3 regions of the Streptomyces sp. NPDC051677 genome follow, and region 1 is predicted to be linked to each of the others. Evidence: riboswitches for the same ligand, from Rfam matches in the RefSeq annotation. Region 1 holds a riboswitch; each other region holds the start of a gene.

Evidence for each region. A riboswitch is a leader RNA that binds a small molecule or an ion and turns the genes downstream of it on or off. The one in region 1 is predicted to bind cyclic di-AMP.
Region 2: another riboswitch for cyclic di-AMP. It lies ahead of ACIBAF_RS40315 (M23 family metallopeptidase); the one in region 1 lies ahead of ACIBAF_RS17435 (transglycosylase family protein).
Region 3: another riboswitch for cyclic di-AMP. It lies ahead of ACIBAF_RS33505 (transglycosylase SLT domain-containing protein); the one in region 1 lies ahead of ACIBAF_RS17435 (transglycosylase family protein).

Annotation. Positions count from the first base shown of each region.
Region 1 covers NZ_JBITCT010000013.1:56,429-63,127, reverse strand. The annotation lists gene ACIBAF_RS17450 (hypothetical protein) at 1-71, shown strand, start outside; gene ACIBAF_RS17445 (cytochrome P450) at 430-1,743, shown strand; gene ACIBAF_RS17440 (transglycosylase family protein) at 1,920-2,972, shown strand; cyclic di-AMP (ydaO/yuaA leader) riboswitch at 3,177-3,347, shown strand; gene ACIBAF_RS17435 (transglycosylase family protein) at 3,351-4,052, shown strand; gene eno (phosphopyruvate hydratase) at 4,427-5,722, shown strand; gene ACIBAF_RS17425 (septum formation initiator family protein) at 5,842-6,318, shown strand; gene ACIBAF_RS17420 (DUF501 domain-containing protein) at 6,345-6,699, shown strand, end outside.
Region 2 covers NZ_JBITCT010000052.1:6,385-13,083, forward strand. The annotation lists gene trmB (tRNA (guanosine(46)-N7)-methyltransferase TrmB) at 1-465, shown strand, start outside; gene ACIBAF_RS40305 (PrsW family glutamic-type intramembrane protease) at 524-2,038, shown strand; gene ACIBAF_RS40310 (aldo/keto reductase) at 2,108-3,052, opposite strand; gene ACIBAF_RS40315 (M23 family metallopeptidase) at 3,200-4,237, opposite strand; cyclic di-AMP (ydaO/yuaA leader) riboswitch at 4,245-4,413, opposite strand; tRNA gene ACIBAF_RS40320 (tRNA-Met) at 4,692-4,765, opposite strand; gene ACIBAF_RS40325 (dihydrofolate reductase family protein) at 4,849-5,976, opposite strand; partial or broken gene ACIBAF_RS40330 (MarR family winged helix-turn-helix transcriptional regulator) at 6,072-6,584, shown strand.
Region 3 covers NZ_JBITCT010000036.1:18,887-25,585, reverse strand. The annotation lists gene ACIBAF_RS33520 (glycosyltransferase) at 1-1,164, opposite strand, end outside; gene ACIBAF_RS33515 (GNAT family N-acetyltransferase) at 1,434-2,498, opposite strand; gene ACIBAF_RS33510 (HAD family hydrolase) at 2,790-3,623, shown strand; gene ACIBAF_RS33505 (transglycosylase SLT domain-containing protein) at 3,702-4,184, opposite strand; cyclic di-AMP (ydaO/yuaA leader) riboswitch at 4,188-4,389, opposite strand; gene ACIBAF_RS33500 (polyprenyl synthetase family protein) at 4,892-5,902, shown strand; gene ACIBAF_RS33495 (NAD(P)-dependent alcohol dehydrogenase) at 6,148-6,699, opposite strand, start outside.

The sequences.
Region 1 (6,699 bases):
GCGTGCCGAGCACCGAGAACGCCAGCATGCCGATCGTCGATCAGGAGCCCGAGGGGCCGCCCGCACCCTAGACCCGCGGTCGGCGCCCGTGCGTCGGCTGTGGGGGCGCGGCGGGGGTGGTCCGGGTTGAGGTTGATGTGAGGTCGGCCGACTCCCCGCACCCTCGTCCGCGTCCAGATCCCTCCCCGTACGTCGACGGGGAGGTTGTCCGCCCAGGAAGCTGCATCCCGTCCCCCAACGGGGTGCGGAGGCGGACATTGAAGCCCCGCTCATTCCGGGTTCCACCCTCGGAGCGAGCGGGGCTTCTGCGTTTTCGCAGGTCAGACACAGCAGCACCCCCGGAAGTGGGTCCGGGGGTGCTGTCGCAGCGTGGCGTACTGCGCCCCTATATATAGGGATGCCGGTCGGGCTGCTACGTAGGCTCGTCACATGCACCACGACGAGCCCCGCGTACCCGAACTCTTCTCATGGGAGTTCGCCTCCAACCCCTACCCCACCTACGCGCAGATGCGGGACGCAGAGCCTGTGCGGTGGACGAGGCTCCCGAGTGGCGTGGACGCCTGGCTTGTCACCCGCTACGACCTTGCACGTCAGGCGTTGGCAGACGGCCGGCTGTCGAAGAACCCCGACCATCACATGACATGCAAGTCAGGAGAACTTGCGCACGCCAAGGGCAAGACCGGCATCCCCGGTGAGCGCAAGGCCGAGCTGATGACGCATCTGCTCAACATCGACCCGCCGGACCACACCCGGCTGCGCCGGCTCGTCAGCAAGGCGTTCACCCCGCGTCGGGTCGCCGAGTTCGCGCCCCGCGTCCAGGAGCTGACGGACCGTCTCATCGACCGGTTCGCCGCCGAGGGCGAGGCCGACCTCATCCACGACTTCGCCTTCCCCCTCCCCATCTACGCCATCTGCGACCTCCTGGGCGTCCCCCGCGAGGACCAGGACGACTTCCGCGACTGGGCGGGGATGATGATCCGGCACGGCGGCGGTCCTCGCGGCGGGGTCGCGCGGTCGGTGAAGAAGATGCGCGGCTACCTGCTGGAGCTGATCCACCGCAAGCGCGCCGGGCTCCCCGCCGAGCCGGCCCCCGGCGAGGACCTCATCTCGGGCCTGATCCGCGCCTCCGACCACGGCGAGCACCTCACCGAGAACGAGGCCGCGGCCATGGCCTTCATCCTTCTCTTCGCCGGTTTCGAGACCACCGTCAACCTGATCGGCAACGGGCTCCACGCGCTGCTGTCCCACCCGGAGCAGCGGGTGCGGTTGCAGGCGTCCCTCGCGGCCGGGCAGCGGGACCTGCTGGAGACCGGTGTGGAGGAACTCCTGCGCTTCGACGGACCCGTCGAACTCGCCACCTGGCGGTTCGCGACCGAGCCGCTCAGCATCGGCGGGCAGGACATCGCGCCCGGCGACCCCGTCCTCGTCGTCCTGGCGGCCGCCGACCGCGACCCGGCCCGCTTCACGGACCCCGACACGCTCGACCTCTCCCGCCGTGACAACCAGCACCTCGGCTACGGCCACGGCATCCACTACTGTCTGGGCGCCCCGCTGGCCCGGCTGGAGGGCCAGACCGCGCTGGCCACGCTGCTGACCCGGCTGCCCGACCTTCGACTGGCCGTGGATCCGGCCGACTTGAGGTGGCGCGGCGGGCTCATCATGCGGGGCCTGCGGACCCTGCCGGTGCAGTTCACTCCTGCGCACTCCGAGCGCACTTCTGACCACTCGTCAGCCGGAGTGTGACCATTCGGAGAAGCGAAGGTGACCGTCCCTCACCTCTGTGATCTTCACGTGATCTGCGCGGCATTAACTTGTGACAAGTGATCGTCTGCCGATACGTTCATGCGTCAGCGCGACGCGTCAGTCTCACCCGTCTCACCCGCCGCGCCGGTACTGCTGTCCAGAGAAAGGCCCCTCGCATGCTCTCCGGGAACGGTCGACACCGTCGCCCCCGCCAGGCCCCGGCGCTCCTCGTCGCGGCCGGAGTGACGGGCTCCGCCATCGCCATCCCGCTGCTCGCCGCCTCGGGCGCGAGCGCCGCCGACGGCACGGTGTGGGACAAGGTGGCGCAGTGCGAGACCGGCGGCTCGTGGAGCGCCGTCGACAAGGGCGAAGGCGAGTACGGCGGCCTGAGCCTCACCCAGAAGCAGTGGGAGACGTACGGCGGGCTCGACTACGCGACGCGCCCCGACCTGGCCAGCCGCAACCAGCAGATCGCCGTGGCGCAGAAACTGCTCGCGGCCGAGAACATCGGCGCCTGGGGCACCTGCGGGCTGACCTCCGGGCTCACCCAGGCGAACGGCGCGCAGAGCGTGGACACCGGCCTGGCGGACGACTCGTCCGACTCATCTGCTTCCTCCGGATTGTCCGACCTGTCCAGGGGGTTGTCGGGATCCTCCGGGTCGTCCGGCTCCTCGGGCTCCTCGGGCTCCTCGAACTCTTCGGGCAGCGGCGACGGTTCGGGCAAATCCTCCGGGTCGTCCGACTCGTCCGGTGATTCATCGAGTTCGCCCTCTGCGTCACCTTCGTCCCCTTCGCCCTCCTCGCCTTCCCCTTCCGCGGACGCAGGCAAGTCCGAAGGCTCCGGCGGCCAGGGCGACGCGCAGGCGACCGGCGGCTCGCCCACAGGAACCCCGAAAGCGGACGACCCGGACAAGTCGGTCCAGGATGCGGGCTCTTGGAGCCTCGTCGACACCGGCTCCCTCGGCTCGGGCCGGCATCGCGGCGCCACCGCAGACGAGAACACGACCAAGAGCGCCGACGACGCCGTCGGCGGCGCCACGACCGCCTCCGCCGGCCGGCATGCCGCGGCCACCTACGTCGTCCAGGAGGGCGACTCGCTCGCCTCCATCGCCGACTCCCTTGGCCTCGACGGCGGATGGCGCGCCCTCTACGCCGAGAACAAGGACCTCATCGGCGCCGACCCGAGCGACATCGCCCCCGGTCAGACCCTTGACACAGGGGTTGAATAGGGCGCAAAACCCAAGAAAAACAGCGGGAGTTCACGTCACATTTCGCGCCGAATGTCCGGTTTGGTGAAAGTGTGGGATGAGTCTCAGAAGCCCTGATCGTCTTTGAAATTCCGCGGATCGCGTGTCTACGGTCGTCCCGCTCGGCAACCCGAGCCCCGGCCGTCGCAACGCCGAATCCTGCCAGTGGCAGCCCGGGAACAGTCGTCGCGTCAAGCGCCGTAGGCAGGAGCGGGGGACCCAAGGTAAGCGCCGCACCGGGCAGTTGACCGGAGCGGCTTGGGGTGAAGTCGCGCATCGCGAAAGCGAGAGCGCGGCCGGGCAACTCAACCGGCCCGAACCCGACAGCTCACCTCGCAGGCGTCGGTGAGGGGATCCACCATGCTGTTTTCCGGTAAGGGCAAGCACCGCCGTCCGTCCAAGGCCACCCGCGTCGCCGCGCTGGCCGGCGTCACCGGTGTCGCCATCGCCGCCCCGCTGATGGCGGCCGGCAACGCCTCCGCCGCCACCGCCTCCGAGTGGGACGCGGTCGCCCAGTGCGAGTCCGGCGGCAACTGGTCCATCAACACCGGTAACGGCTACTACGGCGGCCTGCAGTTCTCCGCCTCCACCTGGGCCGCGTACGGCGGCACGCAGTACGCCGCGCAGGCCAACCAGGCCTCCAAGTCGCAGCAGATAGCCGTCGCCGAGAAGGTCCTCGCCTCCCAGGGCAAGGGCGCCTGGCCGGTCTGCGGCACGGGCCTGTCCGGCGCCGCCTACAACGGCAGCAGCTCCTCCGGCTCGTCGAGCAGCTCCAGCAGCTCCAGCAGCTCGGACAGCAGCGCCAGCACCCGCTCGACCGAGAAGCAGAGCACCTCCCGCTCCACCGACCGCCCGGCCGCCTCCAAGACGGTCACCACGCCGACCGGCAAGAAGGTCAAGAAGGGCGACGGCGAGTACAAGGTCGTCAAGGGCGACACCCTCAGCTCCATCGCCGAGAAGCACAAGGTCAAGGGCGGCTGGCAGAAGCTGTTCCAGCTGAACAAGGACATCGTCGAGGACGCCGACCTCATCTACCCGGGTCAGCAGCTGCACCTGAAGTGAGCCCCGGCTCCCCAGGGCAGGCTCAGAGAAGCCACAGCGCCCTCACACCCGAGGTCGGCACACTGAAGACCTCGTGAGGGTCACCCCCGTCCCCACGGGCTCCCCGCTCCGGTGCGTGTTCCCCCGTACGCACCGGGGCGGGGTTTCTCTATGCCCACTCTCCCCGCTCGCTCGCCCCCTCGCTCTCCCCGCTCGCTCTTCTTGCGCGCTCTCTTTGCCTGTTTGTCACCCGCTCTTTGTTCCGAGCGGGAACAATGTGTACCGTCAGTTCGTCCACAGGGCGGTCGGTCGGCTGCCGACGCCCCTCGGGCGGTTAGGCTCTAGTCGCAAGGCCCACGGGCCCCGCACTCTCAGCGTCACATCCCAAGAAGGAGATGCTCGTGCCGTCCATCGACGTCGTCGTAGCCCGGGAAATCCTCGACTCGCGAGGGAACCCCACCGTCGAGGTCGAGGTCGGCCTCGACGACGGCAGCACGGGTCGTGCCGCCGTCCCGTCCGGCGCCTCCACCGGCGCCTTCGAGGCCATCGAGCTGCGCGACGGTGACCCGAACCGCTACCACGGCAAGGGTGTCGAGAAGGCCGTCCTCGCCGTCATCGAGCAGATCGGTCCGGAGCTCGTCGGCTACGACGCCACCGAGCAGCGCCTGATCGACCAGGCCATGTTCGACCTGGACGCCACCGACAACAAGGGCTCGCTCGGCGCCAACGCCATCCTCGGCGTCTCCCTCGCCGTCGCCCACGCCGCCTCCGAGGCCAGCGACCTCCCGCTCTTCCGCTACCTGGGCGGCCCGAACGCGCACCTGCTGCCCGTTCCGATGATGAACATCCTGAACGGCGGCTCGCACGCCGACTCCAACGTGGACATCCAGGAGTTCATGATCGCCCCGATCGGCGCGGAGTCCTTCTCCGAGGCCCTGCGCTGGGGCACCGAGGTCTACCACACCCTCAAGAAGGTGCTGAAGGCCAAGGGCCTGTCCACCGGCCTCGGCGACGAGGGCGGCTTCGCCCCGAACCTCGGCTCCAACCGCGAGGCCCTCGACCTCATCCTCGAGGCCGTCAAGGAAGCCGGTTACGCGCCGGGCGAGCAGATCGCGCTCGCGCTCGACGTCGCCGCGTCCGAGTTCTACAAGGACGGCAAGTACCAGTTCGAGGGCAAGGAGCGCTCCGCCGCCGAGATGACGGAGTACTACGAGGAGCTCGTGGCGGCCTACCCGCTCGTCTCCATCGAGGACCCGCTGTTCGAGGACGACTGGGCCGGCTGGAAGGTCATCACCGACAAGCTCGGCGACAAGGTCCAGCTCGTCGGCGACGACCTGTTCGTCACCAACCCCGAGCGTCTCGCCCGCGGCATCGAGGAGGGCACCGCCAACGCCCTGCTCGTCAAGGTGAACCAGATCGGCTCGCTCACCGAGACGCTGGACGCGGTCGAGCTGGCCCAGCGCAGCGGCTTCAAGTGCATGATGTCGCACCGCTCCGGCGAGACCGAGGACGTCACCATCGCCGACCTCGCCGTCGCCACCAACTGCGGCCAGATCAAGACCGGCGCCCCGGCCCGCTCCGAGCGCGTCGCCAAGTACAACCAGCTGCTGCGCATCGAGGAGATCCTCGACGACGCCGCGGTGTACGCGGGCCGCTCGGCCTTCCCCCGGTTTCGCTCTGCGAACCAGTAGGCACAGCAAGGGCTGACCCTTACGGGGTTAAGCCTTAGCCAGTCGTACGTACGTCCCCGTACTCGGTCCCGTACCGTGTGCGGGGACGTACGCACGTGGGAGACGGGAGGCGGGGGAACATGGCCGTGAAGGACCGGGACCGGTTCTCCACCGCGACGAGGATCAAGCTGCTCGGGGAGCAGACCGCGGCCCGGGTCTACCGCTCCCAGACCAAACGCCAGGCCCGCCGCTCCCGCCTCACCGGCCGCGCCGCGCTGCTCGCCCTCGTCCTGTGCACGCTGATCGTCGCCCTGGCCTACCCCATGCGCCAGTACGTCTCCCAGCGCGCCGAGATCGCCGACCTGGAGCGGGAGAAGCAGCAGGCCAGCGAACGCGTCGAGCAGCTGCGCGACCTCAAGGCGCGCTGGCAGGACGACTCCTACGCCGAGCAGCAGATCCGGCAGCGGCTGCACTATGTGCTGCCGGGGGAGACCGGCTACGTCGTGATCGACCCGGACGCGGCCAAGCAGTCCCGCGCCGACCTCGGGGCGACCGACCGCCCCTGGTACACGAACGTCTGGGACGGCGTTGACAAGTCGGACGCCTCCCACCGCTGAACTGACAGAGAGACAATCCCGGAAGCATGGAAACGCCCCCGCCGACCACCCCGCGCACCGAGCCCACCGACGCGGACGTCGAGGCCTTCAAGCAGCAGCTCGGACGCCCGCCGCGCGGCCTGCGCGCGATCGCGCACCGCTGCCCGTGCGGTCAGCCGGACGTCGTCGAGACGGCCCCCCGCCTGCCCGACGGCACGCCCTTCCCGACGCTGTACTACCTGACGTGCCCGAAGGCCAACTCGGCGATCGGCACGCTTGAGGCGAACGGCGTGATGAAGGAGATGACGGAGCGGCTGCAGGCCGACCCGGAACTGGCCGCCTCCTACCGTGCCGCGCACGAGGACTACATCCGGCGCCGGGACGAGATCGAGGAGCTGAAGA
Region 2 (6,699 bases), on a different contig from region 1:
ACGCCCGGCCAGGGCAACCTGCTCAACCTCGCCGACCAGAACGGCCTGACCAACGTCCGGGTCGCCAACGGCGACGCGATCATCCTGCTGCGCGAGATGCTGCCGACGGACTCGCTCGACGGGCTGCGCGTCTACTTCCCCGACCCCTGGCCGAAGAAGCGCCACCACAAGCGGCGCCTCATCCAGCCCGCGTTCCTCGACCTCGCCGCGACGCGGCTCAGGCCGGGCGCGCTCGTGCACTGCGCCACGGACTGGGAGCCGTACGCGGAGCAGATGCTGGACGTGCTCACCGCGCACCCCGACTTCGAGAACACCCGGGCCGACGGCGGGTTCGCGCCCCGGCCCGGCTTCCGGCCGCTGACCCGTTTCGAGGGGCAGGGGCTGGACAAGGGGCACGTGGTGAACGATCTGCTCTTCCGCCGCGTACAGCATCGCGTCCGGCCCGGGGATCGCCGACCGGCCTAGGGATCACTGACCGACCGCCCCGTCCACCACAGTCCCCTCCCTCGTTAGGGTCGATGCCGTGGCCATCAGTCCCCCGTTTCCGCCCTACCCGCCGCATCCCCCCGGCGGCGCTCCCGAGGCCGGTGTGCTCAGGCACGCGCACTGGTGGCAGCGCAGGTGGGTGCGTTACGGGGCGCTCATCACGCTGCTCGCGCTGTCCGGGCTGGTCATCGTCGCGCTGGTGCGGGAGCAGACCGGCACCGAGGGGTTCCTCGTCGGGCTCGGGCTCGCGGTGCTGCCCGTGCCGCTGCTCATAGCCGCCTTCCGCTGGCTGGACCGGGTCGAGCCCGGGCCCTGGCGCAACCTGGTGTTCGCCTTCGCCTGGGGTGCGTGCGCGGCGGCGCTGATCGCCATCGTCGCCAACAGCTTCGCCACCCGGTGGATAGCCACCGCGACCGCCGACCCGTCCAGCGCGGACACCCTGGGGGCGACGGTCATAGCGCCGATCGTCGAGGAGTCCGCCAAGGCCGCCGCCGTCCTCCTCGTCTTCCTCTTCCGCAGGCGGGACTTCACCGGGATCGTCGACGGCGTGGTCATCGCCGGCGTCACCGCCACCGGCTTCGCGTTCACCGAGAACATCCTCTACCTCGGCACCGCCTTCGGCACTGACCAGCTCACCGGCGACAGCGGCATCGCCTCCGTCACCGCCGCGACCTTCTTCGTACGCGTCATCATGTCGCCGTTCGCGCACCCCCTGTTCACGGTCCTGACCGGCATCGGCTTCGGCGTCGCGGCGCTCTCCGGGGAACGTCAGCACCTGCGGCGCGTGCTGCTCCCGCTGTCCGGGCTGCTTCTCGCGATGGGCATGCACGCCCTGTGGAACGGCTCCTCGACGTTCGGCGAGTTCGGGTTCTTCGCGGTGTACGCGGCGTTCATGGTGCCCGCGTTCGGACTGCTGACCTGGCTGGTGGTGTGGACGCGCCAACGCGAACTGCGCACCGTACGCGAGGAACTGCCCGCCTACGCGGCCGCCGGCTGGCTCACCCCGGCCGAGCCGTTCGCGCTCGGTTCGATGCGGGCCCGGCGCGTGGCCCGGGTGTACGCGGGCCGCCACCTCGGCAAACCGGCGGCGCGGGAGGTGGCGCGGTACGAGGCGTACGCGACGTCCCTGGCGTTCCTGCGTCACCGCGGTCGGCGGGGGCGGGCGAACGCCGACTTCGTCGTACGGGAGCGGGAGTTGCTGAACGAGCTGTGGCGGCGCAAGGACATCGCCCGGCCCGCGCTGGACCACGCCGCCCGGATAACGGCCCCGCCGGTCCGGGCGACCGCGCCGCCCTGGCCGGTGTACGGGGTGTACGGGTACGGCCAGGGGCCGGTTCAGGCGCCGGGCCAGGGGCAGTGGCCGGGCTACGGGTATCCCGCGGCACACGCGCCGGGCTACGGGTATCCCGCAGCACACATATCGGGCTACGGGTATCCCGCACAGCCACATCCGGGACAGCCGTATCCCGCACAGCCACATCCGGGACAGCCGTATCCCGCACAGCCCTATCCCGCACAGCCCTATCCGGCCTCCAACCCCTACCAGTCGTGACCAGTAGGAGTAAGAGGGGGCAGGAGAGGGCTCAGGAGGAGTACGGGGGAGTAGGGGGGTAGGAGGGGCTCAGGCCGAGGCCTGGGTCAGCCTGGTGACCTCCGCGTCCGTCAGGTGCAGCTCCGCCACCTCCAGCAGCGCCGGCAGCTGCTCGATCGTCCGCGCGGAGGCGATCGGCGCGGCCACCGTGGGCTGCGCCGCGAGCCACGCCAGCGCGACCGTGGCGACCTGGGCGTCGTGGGCCTGTGCGATCTCGTCCAGGGCGGTGAGCACCTTCTGGCCCCGCTCCGTGTCGAGGTGCTTGGCGGCGCCGGCGGCGCGGGCGCTCTCCACCGTCGTACCGGGCCGGTACTTGCCGGTGAGGAAGCCGGAGGCCAGCGCATAGTACGGGACGGCGGCGAGGCCGAAGCGGGCGGCGAGGTCCTGGAGGCCGCCCTCGTAGGTGTCGCGCGAGACCAGGTTGTAGTGGGGCTGGAGGGCGACGTAGCGGGCCAGGCCCTCGCGGTCGGAGAACTCCAGGGACTCCTGGAGGCGTTCGGGGGAGATGTTGGAGGCGGCGATGTGGCGGACCTTGCCGGCCTTCACCAGTTCGTCGAGCGCGCCGACGATCTCCGCGACGGGCACCTCGGTCTTGTCGAAGTGCGTGTAGTAGAGGTCGATGTGGTCGGTGCCGAGGCGGCGCAGGGAGGCGTCGGCGGCGGCCTTGATGTTGGCCGCGGTCAGGCCGGGGAAGTCTGGGTGCTGGCTGACCTTGGTGGCGATGACGATGTCGTCGCGGTTGCCGCGCTTCTTCACCCAGTTGCCGATGATGGTCTCGGACTCACCGCCGGAGTTGCCCTCGACCCACGCCGAGTAGGCGTCGGCGGTGTCGAGGAAGTTGCCGCCGGCGGCCGCGTAGGCGTCGAGGACGGCGAAGGAGGTCGTCTCGTCGGCGGTCCAGCCGAAGACGTTGCCGCCGAGGGAGAGCGGGAAGACCTCGAGGTCGGAGGAGCCGAGCTTGCGAAGAGAAGTCATGCTTCATATCAACGGGCTCGGGCGGCACACCCATTCCATGGGCAACGCAAAGAACGTGTGAACACCCCTGAGGGGGCCGCCCTGAGTGGCCGCCCTGAGGGGTGTTCCGGTCCTACGGGTATGACAGGTGCTCCCCGGAGGGACTGCTCAGGGGTTGAGGCCCTTGTCGCGCAGCCAGGCCATCGGGTCGACGCCGTCGGAGTTGCCGTTGGGGTGGACCTCGAGGTGGAGGTGGGGCCCGGTCACGTTGCCCGTCGCGCCGACGCGGCCGATCACGTCACCGGTGCCGACCTTCTGGCCGACACTGACGCTGATGGAGGACTGGTGGCAGAACCAGAGCTCGGTGCCGTCGTCCAGCGTCAGGATGGTGCGGTAGCCGTAGGAACCGGCCCAGCCCGCCTCCGTGATGGTGCCGCTGTGGACGGCCTTGATGAGCGTGCCGGTGGGAGCGGCGAAGTCCAGGCCCGTGTGGTAGCCGGAGGACCACATGGAGCCGGCCTGACCGAAGGTCGAGGTGATCGTGTACGAGGAGGTCGGCAGCGTGTACTGCTTGGCGAGCTCGGCCAGGCGCGCGGCCTCGGCCTTCTCCGCGGCCTCCGCGGCGGCCTTCGCCTTGACGGCGGCTGCCTTGGCCTTCGCGTCCTGCTCGGCCTTGGCGACGGCGTCGCTCGCGGCCTTGGCTGCGGCGGCCTCGGCGGCGGCCTGGGCCTTGGTCTCGATCTGGGTCTGCTGCGACTCGGCCTGCGCCATGATCCGGCTGCGCAGGGCCTCACCGGCGTCGGAGGCGCTCTGGCTGCTGTCGTCGGCGGTCGTCTCGGAGCCGAAGCTCGACAGGGCCGGCGCGGCGTCCTGGGCGGGCTCGTCGTCGGAGATGAGCGAGCCGACGTTCGGCAGGTCCGGCAGGGAGATGGAGACGGGGGCCTTGCCGGTGTTGGCGCTGGCCATGCCTCCCGCGCTGACGGCGGCTATGACGCCGACGCCGAGGACGGTGGAGCTGCGGGCGAACCCGCCGCCGCGCTGCTTGGCGACACGGTGCTTGCCGCGTACCGGGCGAATGGACTCCGCGGTGGGGTTCCACTCCTCCCAGGGGCCCTCGTCGGTGCGGTAGTCGCCGTAGCCGAAGGTCTCGGTGGACCGCTGGGCGGGCACGAACGGGGCTTCTGGGGCAGGCCGGTTGGACGCCACGCGGGCGTACTCCTTTCCTTCCGTCGCCTACCGGGTTAGCTGACGGGTTCGGAGCGGGAAGGTCTCCTACGCGCGTATACCGGCCGTGGACTCCGCGAGTTCACGGTGGCTTCCGTGCGATTCACCCCAAGGTGGTGGTTCCCCGGTTCCCTTGCGGGATTCGGCAGTGCGCACGGAGCCGACTCTTGTGACGGCTGGGACGACCGCGCTGCGTTATCGAACGTTAATAGACCTGGGGGCCGGTTTCCAAGCTCTTCTGCTTGATCAACAACATTTTCGGCCTGGGACTTTCGACCCATGACCGGTGAAAAACGGGCGAGTTGACGGAAGGGACGTCCAGAAACACAGCGCACGCACAGTAACCAACCAGCCACATGCCCGGGATGGGCGCCGAGGAGTCCCGGATACGCACCGAGGGCCGGAACCCTTTCGGATTCCGGCCCTCGGCCTTCAGTAGCGGGGACAGGATTTGAACCTGCGACCTCTGGGTTATGAGCCCAGCGAGCTACCGAGCTGCTCCACCCCGCGTCGTTGTGACTCCAGTCTACGCTACTTCCGGGGCGCGAAACACCACGGTTTACCGCCGCCCCTGACGCCCCGCCCTCACCGCCTCATTCCAGGTGCCGGTTCGGGGCCTTCGCCCGCGCCTCGAACTCCGCAAGGACGAGGACGTCGACGCCCGCGGCCGTCAGGAGCCCGGTTCCGTCCGCCTCCGTCACGAAGGTGTCGGGCTCGCGCCAGGCGGTGACCACCCGGCGCACGCCCGCGTCGAGGATGAGGCGGGCGCAGGGGGAGGGACGGGAGGAGCGGCGGGCGCAGGGTTCGAGGCTGCTGTACACGGTGGCCGTGGGCAGCCGGGGGTCGGCGGGGTCGAGCTTCGCGAGGGCCGCCTCCTCGGCGTGCACGACCGGGTCGCCGGCCTCGCGGGAGTGACCGCGGGCCAGTTCCGTGCCGTCGGCGGCCACGATCACCGCGCCGACGCTGAATGCGGTCCGCGACGGCGGGCACTGGGCCGCGAGCTCGCAGGCGAGGGCCAGCCAGTGGCGGTCGGCCGCGGCGGCGAGCGGTCCGGCGCCGGGGGCGGTGGGCTGGTAGCGGTTCAGCACGACGTCCTCGATGCGCCGCGTCTCGACCAGGCGCAGCCGTCCGCCCTGGTAGCCGCCCGGCCCGAAGAGGCGGGGCGCGTCCGGGTCGCCCACGAAGAGCGGGGCGACGACGAGCTGGAGTTCGTCGGCGAGGCCCTGCTGGAGCAGCTGGGTGTGGACGGTGCCGCCGCCCTCGACCATGAGACGCCGCACGCCACGCACATCGTGCATATGTTCGAGGAGGCGGCGCCAGTCCAGTTCGGGGCCGAGCGGGACGACGTCCGCGGCGATGCCGAGTGCGCGGGCCCGCTCGGCGCCCTTGTCCGTCGTGCAGACGACCTTCTCGCCGCCCGTGTGCCAGAAGTTCGCCGCGGGATCGAGCTCGCCGGAGCCGCTGACCGTGACCTTGAGGGGGTACGGCGGCCGCCCCTCGGCGACGCGGGCGGCGCGCCGCTCCGGGGAGTTCACGAGGAGCCGGGGGTTGTCCGCGCGGATGGTGCCGGCGCCGATGAGGATGGCGTCGACGGAGGCCCGTACCTCGTCGACGCGGTCGAAGTCGGCGGGGCTGGAGAGGAGCAGGCGCTCGGGGGCAGTGTCGTCCAGGTAGCCGTCGAGGGAGACGGCGGCGGACAGCAGGACGTACGGGTACGGCATCGACGCGCTCCCCGGTGGCGTGGGCGGAGGTGGGTTGTTGACGTGGGTTGACGTGGGCCCTTGGTTCAACTTTGAAACAAACCTACACTGGTCGCATGACGACTCGCTGGCTCACCCCCGAGGAGCAACGCGCCTGGCGCGCATACGTCGCCGGTTACCTCCTCGTCGAGGACGCGATCGACCGGCAGCTCCAGCAGGAGGCCGGCATGCCTCACCTGTACTACTCCATCCTCGCCAACCTCTCCGAGACACCGGAGCGGCGCCTGCGGATGACCGAGCTCGCGGAGCAGCTGAAGATCACCCGCAGCAGGCTGACGTATGCGGTGACCCGCCTGGAGAAGGACGGGCTGCTGCGGCGCGAGGACTGCAGCTGGGACAAGCGCGGGAGTGTCGCGGTCCTGACGGACCAGGGCATGGCGGTCCTGGAGAAGACGGCGCCCGGGCATGTCGACACCGTCCGCGCCTCCGTCTTCGCCCGCCTCACCCCTGAACAGGTGGGGCAGCTGGAGGAGATCTTCACGCAGGTCGTACGGGGGTTCCAGGGCGACGACAGCAACGAGGCCGCGCCCGAGGACCTTCCGTGGCGCCGACGGTCGTCGCCGTGCTCCGGGAGCACCGGGGTCTTCGAGGGCTCCGACGCGTCCGGGGGCCACGAGGCGTCCGAGGACTCTGAGGCGCCCGGGAGCCCGCAGGCGCCCGGGAGTTTCCAGGCATCCGGGAGCC
Region 3 (6,699 bases), on a different contig from region 1:
GGAGTCCGACCCGGAGGCCGCCTCCCGGCTCGCCGTCAGCGAGCGCGCGTACGCCAGTCCCCGGGGCAGCCGGGCCAGGAACGCCGGGAGCAGGCCGGGCCGGTTGACGAGGATCGCCGTGAGGTAGGCGGTGAGGCCGGCGCCGTAGCCGTACGCCTGGGTCTCCAGGTCCTGCCAGGTCTCCCGGTGGCGGTGCCAGACCAGGGCCTGCGGGGTGTAGTGCAGCCGGTGGCCCTCGGCGAGGACGCGGACGAACCCGTAGAGATCGTCGCCGCCCCGCGCGAGCGTGCCCGCACCCGTCGCCGGGTCGAAGCCGCCGACCGCCCGCAGCACCTCCGTACGGAAGGCCATGCTGGCGCCGGAGCCGAAGCGGCCCGCGGTGAAGGGGAACAGCGGCTCGTCGGCGGGCGGGTCGTACGGGTCGTACGTGCGGGCCGTGAAGCCCTTGGCGAAGCCGCCGTGGCTCTCCAGGAGGACCTGGGCGGGCGTGCGCAGCCGGGCCGGGAGGATCAGGCCGGTGGCGCAGCCGAGGCGGGGATCGGCGGTGAACGGCGCGGTGAGTTCCGTGAGCCAACGCGGGTCCGCCACCACGTCGTCGTCCGTGAAGGCGATCACCTCGCCGTGCGCGGCCTCGACGCCCTTGTTGTGCGCGACGGCGAGACCGGGCGTCGGCTCGGTCACGTACCGCACGCGCTCGGCGTACTTGTGCGTCACCAGGTCCCGGGTCGCGTCCGTCACGGGCGCGTTGTCGACGATGATGATCTCGAAGTCCGGGTGGTCCTGGGCGAGGAGCGAGTCGAGGGCGTGGGCGAGCAGTTCGGCGCGCTCGTGGGTGGCGATGACGATGGTGGTGAACGGGACGGGCTTGGGGCCGGGCAGCCGGGCGGGACCCGGCGCAATGTGCTCGCGGACGGCCAGGTCCACGAGGACCGCCCTCGGATCGGCGCCCTCCGGTACCTGCCCCAGAAGCGTCCCGACCGGCCGCCCACCCCGCCTGACCAGCACGAACACCGGGCCGTGCGTGACGGGCGGGCTGCCCGGGCCGGGTTTGAGCGCGCCTCCTTCGTCCAGTTCGAGCTCGGCGATCTGCACCGGCCGGATGTCGAGGAACCTCTCGATCTCCAGCCGCACGATCTCCTGCCGCACACCTCTCGCGCGGGACATGAACCCCCCTTGTCTCATGACCGCCCCTGACAATCCCCGCCTGCTCCCGACCATCCCCGACCGTCCCCAGCCGTCCCTGGCCAGTCCCGACCGTCCCCGGCCGCTCCGTCTCTCCCCCGGCCAGTCCCCGGCCGCTTCGTCCCTCCCCGGCCGCTCCGACCCTTCCCCGGCCAGTCATCGACCGCCTCCGCCGGCCCCTGGCCAGTCTCGGCCAGTCCCGACCGTCCCCGGCTGTCCCCGACCGCCTCCGACCGTTCCTCGTGTGATCGTCACGCTCGGCGCAGGCGGCCCGCGCTCTTCAGGGTGCGTGCGGCCGCCGCGGCGAGCCTCGGCCGGTTGCGCACGAAGTGGTGTGCGCGGCGCGACGGTTCACGGCTGAGCCAGTAGAGCGCGGCGCCCACCCCCGGACGCGTCCACGCCCCCTCGAACACGGGGATCTCGCCGGTCTTCAACGAGTCCTTGTACTCTGCCGCGCCCCGCCCCAGGTCGAGCAGGCCGATGCCCTCGGCGGCGGCCGACTCGGCCATCCGCAGATGCAGCACCAGGCCCGGCGAGTACTTCGCGAACTCCGGGTCGTACGACGGGAACCAGCAGGCCAGGACCGTCGACGAACGCAGGCCGAAGTGCGCGGCGAGCGGCCGATCACCGGCGTAGAGGACGGACAGCGTGCCGGCGCACTCCGGTGCGCGCGTCTCGGCGAGCACGTCCACCAGTCGGGTGATCCACTCCTGGGCGAACCGGTCCCGGCGGCCGGTCCTGCGGTACTGCGCGGACTTCCACGCCATGAGCGTGCGCAGCGCGGCCGGGTCGCGTTCGTCGAACACGAACCGCAGCTCCCCGACCTGACGACCGAGCCTGCGCTCCTTGGCGAGCGTCGTCTTCAGGAACTTCGGCGACTGGGCCCGCAGTACGGACTCGTAGGTCTCGTAACCCTTTTCTACGTCGATGACATAAGCGGCGTACTCCTCGGCCGCGTGCGGGACGAACAGCCCTTGTTCCGCCTCCAGGTTGTCGAAGGCGAAGCTCGACAGGGAGCACGCCCGCATCAGTTCTGCGGCGTTCAGGCCGAGACCCGGGGCCAGCACCGCGCCCTGCGCGTCCGAGACGCCGTACGCGAGGGCCTGACCCTGGCCGAACCGGCCCCGCTCATAGGGCAGGAAGCCGACCGGCTCACGCCCCTCGTACACGACCGCCACGCGCGCGCGTGGCCGCACGAGGCCCACGGCGTCGGTGAACTCCGGTTCCATGAAGGGGTTTCGCGGAAGCGTTGACGCGGCACGCAGCGCGCGCCACCGCTCCCTGTCCCCCTCGCCGAGGTCTTCCGGCCTCAGCACACGAATGCGCCCACTGCTCAACCTGACCCCCCGATCAAGTCCCCCCTGGACACCTGGACGGTACCGCTCCACCCGGGCGTCGCGGTAGGTAGCGTCCCATCTTGTTGCCAACCGGTACAGAGGCCTTTAACCGTCCGCTACCCGGCGATGCGCCAGAAAGCCGTTTCTTTGCGCCACTCCTCAACCAGTTCTGCACCAGTAGGCAAAGGGGAGTTGGCAGAACCGGACAGGACCTGGTCGTCGTTCGGCTCGTGTCGAACCAGGGGGGTACGGCATCCGTATTCTCTGATCATGGCCGCACCCACCGCATATGCCGAGCGCACCCCGTACTCCGCGTACTCCCTGATCGCCACCGACCTGGACGGAACGCTGCTGCGCGGCGACGACACGTTCTCCGACCGGTCCCTCGACGCGCTCGCGCGGGTGGCCGCCGCCGGCGCACGCCACCTGGTGGTCACCGGACGCCCCGCGCCCCGCGTGCGCCCCCTGCTCGACCGGCTGCACAGCAGGGGGCTCGCGGTGTGCGGACAGGGCGCGCAGTTGTACGACGCCGGCGCGGACCGTCTGCTGTGGTCGGTCACCCTGGACCGGGAGCTGGCCGAGACCGCGCTCGGCAAGATCGAGGCGGAGGTGGGGCAGCTGTACGCGGCCGTCGACCAGGACGGCGTGGACGGGCTGACGCTCATCGAGCCGGGCTACCGGATGCCGCACCCGACCCTGCCCGCCTTGCGCGTCGACCGACGCGACGACCTGTGGTGCGAGCCGATCAGCAAGGTGTTGCTGCGCCACCCCACCCTGTCCGACGACGAGTTGGCGGCGACGGCCCGCGCGGCGGTCGGCTCGCTCGCCACGGTCACCATGTCGGGGCCCGGCACGGTCGAGCTCCAGCCCTGCGGGATCACCAAGGCGACGGGCCTGGCCCTGGCCGCCGAACACCTGGGCCTGCGGCCCGAGGACACCGTCGCCTTCGGGGACATGCCCAACGACATCCCGATGTTCGACTGGGCCGCGCGCGGAGTCGCGATGGCCAACGCCCACCCCGAACTGAAGGCGATGGCCGACGAGGTGACGACGTCGAACGAGGACGACGGCGTGGCCGTCGTCCTCGAAAGACTGTTCCCGTAAGACCCGTAAGACCCGTAAGACCCGTAGGACCCGCAGACCTGTAGGACCTGTAGACCCCCAGGGCCCTATGGGGATCTGTCAGTACGCGCCGAACACGTTGTCGATCGAGCCGTACCGGGCGGCCGCGTAGTTGCAGGCCGCGGTGATGTTGGCGACCGGGTCGTAGGAGTCCCAGGAGGTGCCGGCGACATGGTAGGCGTTGAAGGTCGGGTCGATGACCTGGAGCAGGCCCTTGGACGGGATGCCCGCGGCCGCGTTGGAGTCCCAGAGGTTGATGGCGTAGGGGTTGCCGGAGGACTCACGGATGACGTTGCGGTAGATGCCGTTGTACGTCCCCGGGATCCCGTGCTGGGCCATGACCTGCAGGGAGGCACGGATCCAGCCGTCGAGGTTGTTGGCGTACCCGAGGCTGGTGGCGGTGACGACGGTCGGGGTCGCCGCGGAGGCGCCGGTCGCGCCGAGGAGTGGGAGGGCGAGCACGGCCGCGCCGGTGGCGGCGACGGTGAGCGTGCGGGCGAGACGGTTACGACGGGTGCGGCGCGGCTGAGCGGCAGCGGGCATGACGAATTTCCTCTCCGGCGCCTGCGAGGTGAGCTGTCGGGTTCGGGCGGGAGCTGCCCGGTCGCGTCCTGACGGGCGCGACTTCACCCCGAGCCGTACCGATATGTCTGAGACATCCGGACCGGCGACTTACCTGGTTCCCCCGCTCCTGCCGCGCGTTCTCGGTGGGTGTACGGGCGGCGGCAGGATTCGGCGTTCCGCCCGACAGGCCGGGAACGTATGCGAGAGCACATGTCCGGAACAAGTGGCAGATTCACAGATCACCCCTATTGACCTTGGTCTGTGACCTATGGGGTGCTTGATCCTTTGTGGGTGCAAAGCCTCAACTTGCTTGGAGGTGTGGAGGATCGGTGAATGGCGAGGCCAGGCGGGTCCAGCGGGGGGAGTGAGTCAAGTCACCAGCGTCCACAAGTGCGGCGAATCGGGCATTAACGCCAAGTCGGTAAAGGTGGGGAGGGGGTGGAGGTGGCAGCTGCGACGGTGATGGCGCCGTCGGATGGAAGTCATCACTTCCGGCTAACTCCATAAATATCTGCTCATATATTTTAATCAAGAACATATCGGGCGTGATCCGATACCACCTGGCCTGTAACCGTGGGGGCTATCGGTGATCGAAACGTGACCGGATACGCTGACTTGAGTGATGGCAGAGACCTATCGACAAACCGCGTAACCGCCACTAGACACCAGCAGACAGGAGACCCCTCGTGACCGTCGTCGGGCCGTTCGGGCTGAGCGTGCGGGACCAGGCTCTGGAAGCCGATGTCCAGGCCGGATTGGCGGCTGTCGAGGAAGGCTTGCTCGAAGCCACCAAGAGTGAGGTTCCGTTCATCACGGAGGCCGCCCAGCATCTCGTGCGGGCGGGCGGGAAGCGGTTCCGGCCGCTGCTCGTGGTGCTCGCGTCGCAGTTCGGGGACCCGTACGCGCCGGGCATCGTGCCGTCGGCCGTCGTCGTGGAGCTGACCCACCTGGCCACGCTGTACCACGACGACGTGATGGACGAGGCCGCCGTGCGCCGCGGGGTGCCCAGCGCGAACGCCCGCTGGGGGAACTCCGTCGCCGTCCTCACGGGTGACTTCCTCTTCGCGCGCGCCTCCCACATCCTGGCCGACCTCGGACCGGAGGCGGTGCGGGTGCAGGCGGAGGCGTTCGAGCGGCTGGTCACCGGGCAGATCCTGGAGACGGCCGGTCCGACCGACGGACGCGACCCGGTCGAGCACTACCTCGACGTGCTCGGCGGCAAGACGGGCTCGCTGGTGGCGGTGGCCTGCCGGTTCGGGGCGATGATGTCGGGCGCCGACGAGACCGTCGTCGACGTGCTGACGCAGTACGGCGAGCGGCTGGGCGTCGCCTTCCAGCTGGCCGACGACGTCCTGGACATCGCGTCCGACTCGCGGGAGTCGGGCAAGACGCCCGGGACGGATCTCCGCGAGGGCGTTCCCACGCTGCCCGTGCTGCGGCTGCGGGAGCGGGCGGCGCGGCTGTCGCTGCCCGAGGACATCGCCCTGTGCGAGCTGCTGGACTCCGACCTGAGCGACGACGCCCGGCTCGCCGAGGCCCTGGAGGCGCTCCGCGCGCACCCGGCGCTGGAGCAGGCCCGCCGGGACACCGTGCGGTACGCGAAGGACGCGCGGTCCGCGCTGGCGCCGCTGCGGGAGTGCGACGCGAAGGCGGCGCTGATGGAGCTCTGCGACGCAGTGGTCCACCGAGCCGGCTGACCCCCTCGGGCCCCGCACCCTCCTCCTCGCCCGCCTTCCCGTCCGGCCCCGCCACGCGCTCGGGGCCCGGCCCCTCCTCCTCGCCCGCCCGCCCTCCCGTCCGGCCCCGCCGCGCCCTCGGGCCCCGCCCCTCCTCCTCGCTTGCATTCCCCTCCGGTCCCGCACTCCCCGTCCGGTCCCGCGTCCTCCTGCGGTCCCGCACTGGCGGCGTCCCCCTCCCCAAAAAACCACGCAAGGCTCGCCAGCTATCTGGTCTTGATGATCACTTTTCCGAACGGGCTGGCCGACTCGTAGTACCGGTACGCAGCGGCCGCTTCCTCGAATGGGAACACTCGGTCGATGACTGGTCGGAGCCGATGCGTGGTGATGACGTCGTTCATGGCGATGAACTGGGCGCGGCTGCCGACGGCCAACGCCCGGACCGTAGCGGCGGCGCCGAACAGCAGACGGGGATCGACCGGTGCCCAGTTGCCGGAGACGGACCCGACGAAGGCGATGTGTCCGTCGACGGCGACCGACTTCAGCGACTGCTCCAGCGTTCCGGAGGTGTCGACGACGCGGTCGACCCCTCGCCCGGCGGTGAGTTCGCGGGCGGTGGCGTGCCAGTCGGGAGTGTCGCGGTAGTTGACGACCTCGTCGGCGCCCAGATCGCGAAGGCGTTGTTCCTTGTCCGCGCGGCTTGTCGTGGCGATGACTCTCGCGCCCAGGAGTTTGGCGAACTGCACCGTGAACAGCGACACGCCGCCGGAGCCCGTGGCCAGCACGGTCTGTCCACGCTGGACTCCGCGGCCGTCGCC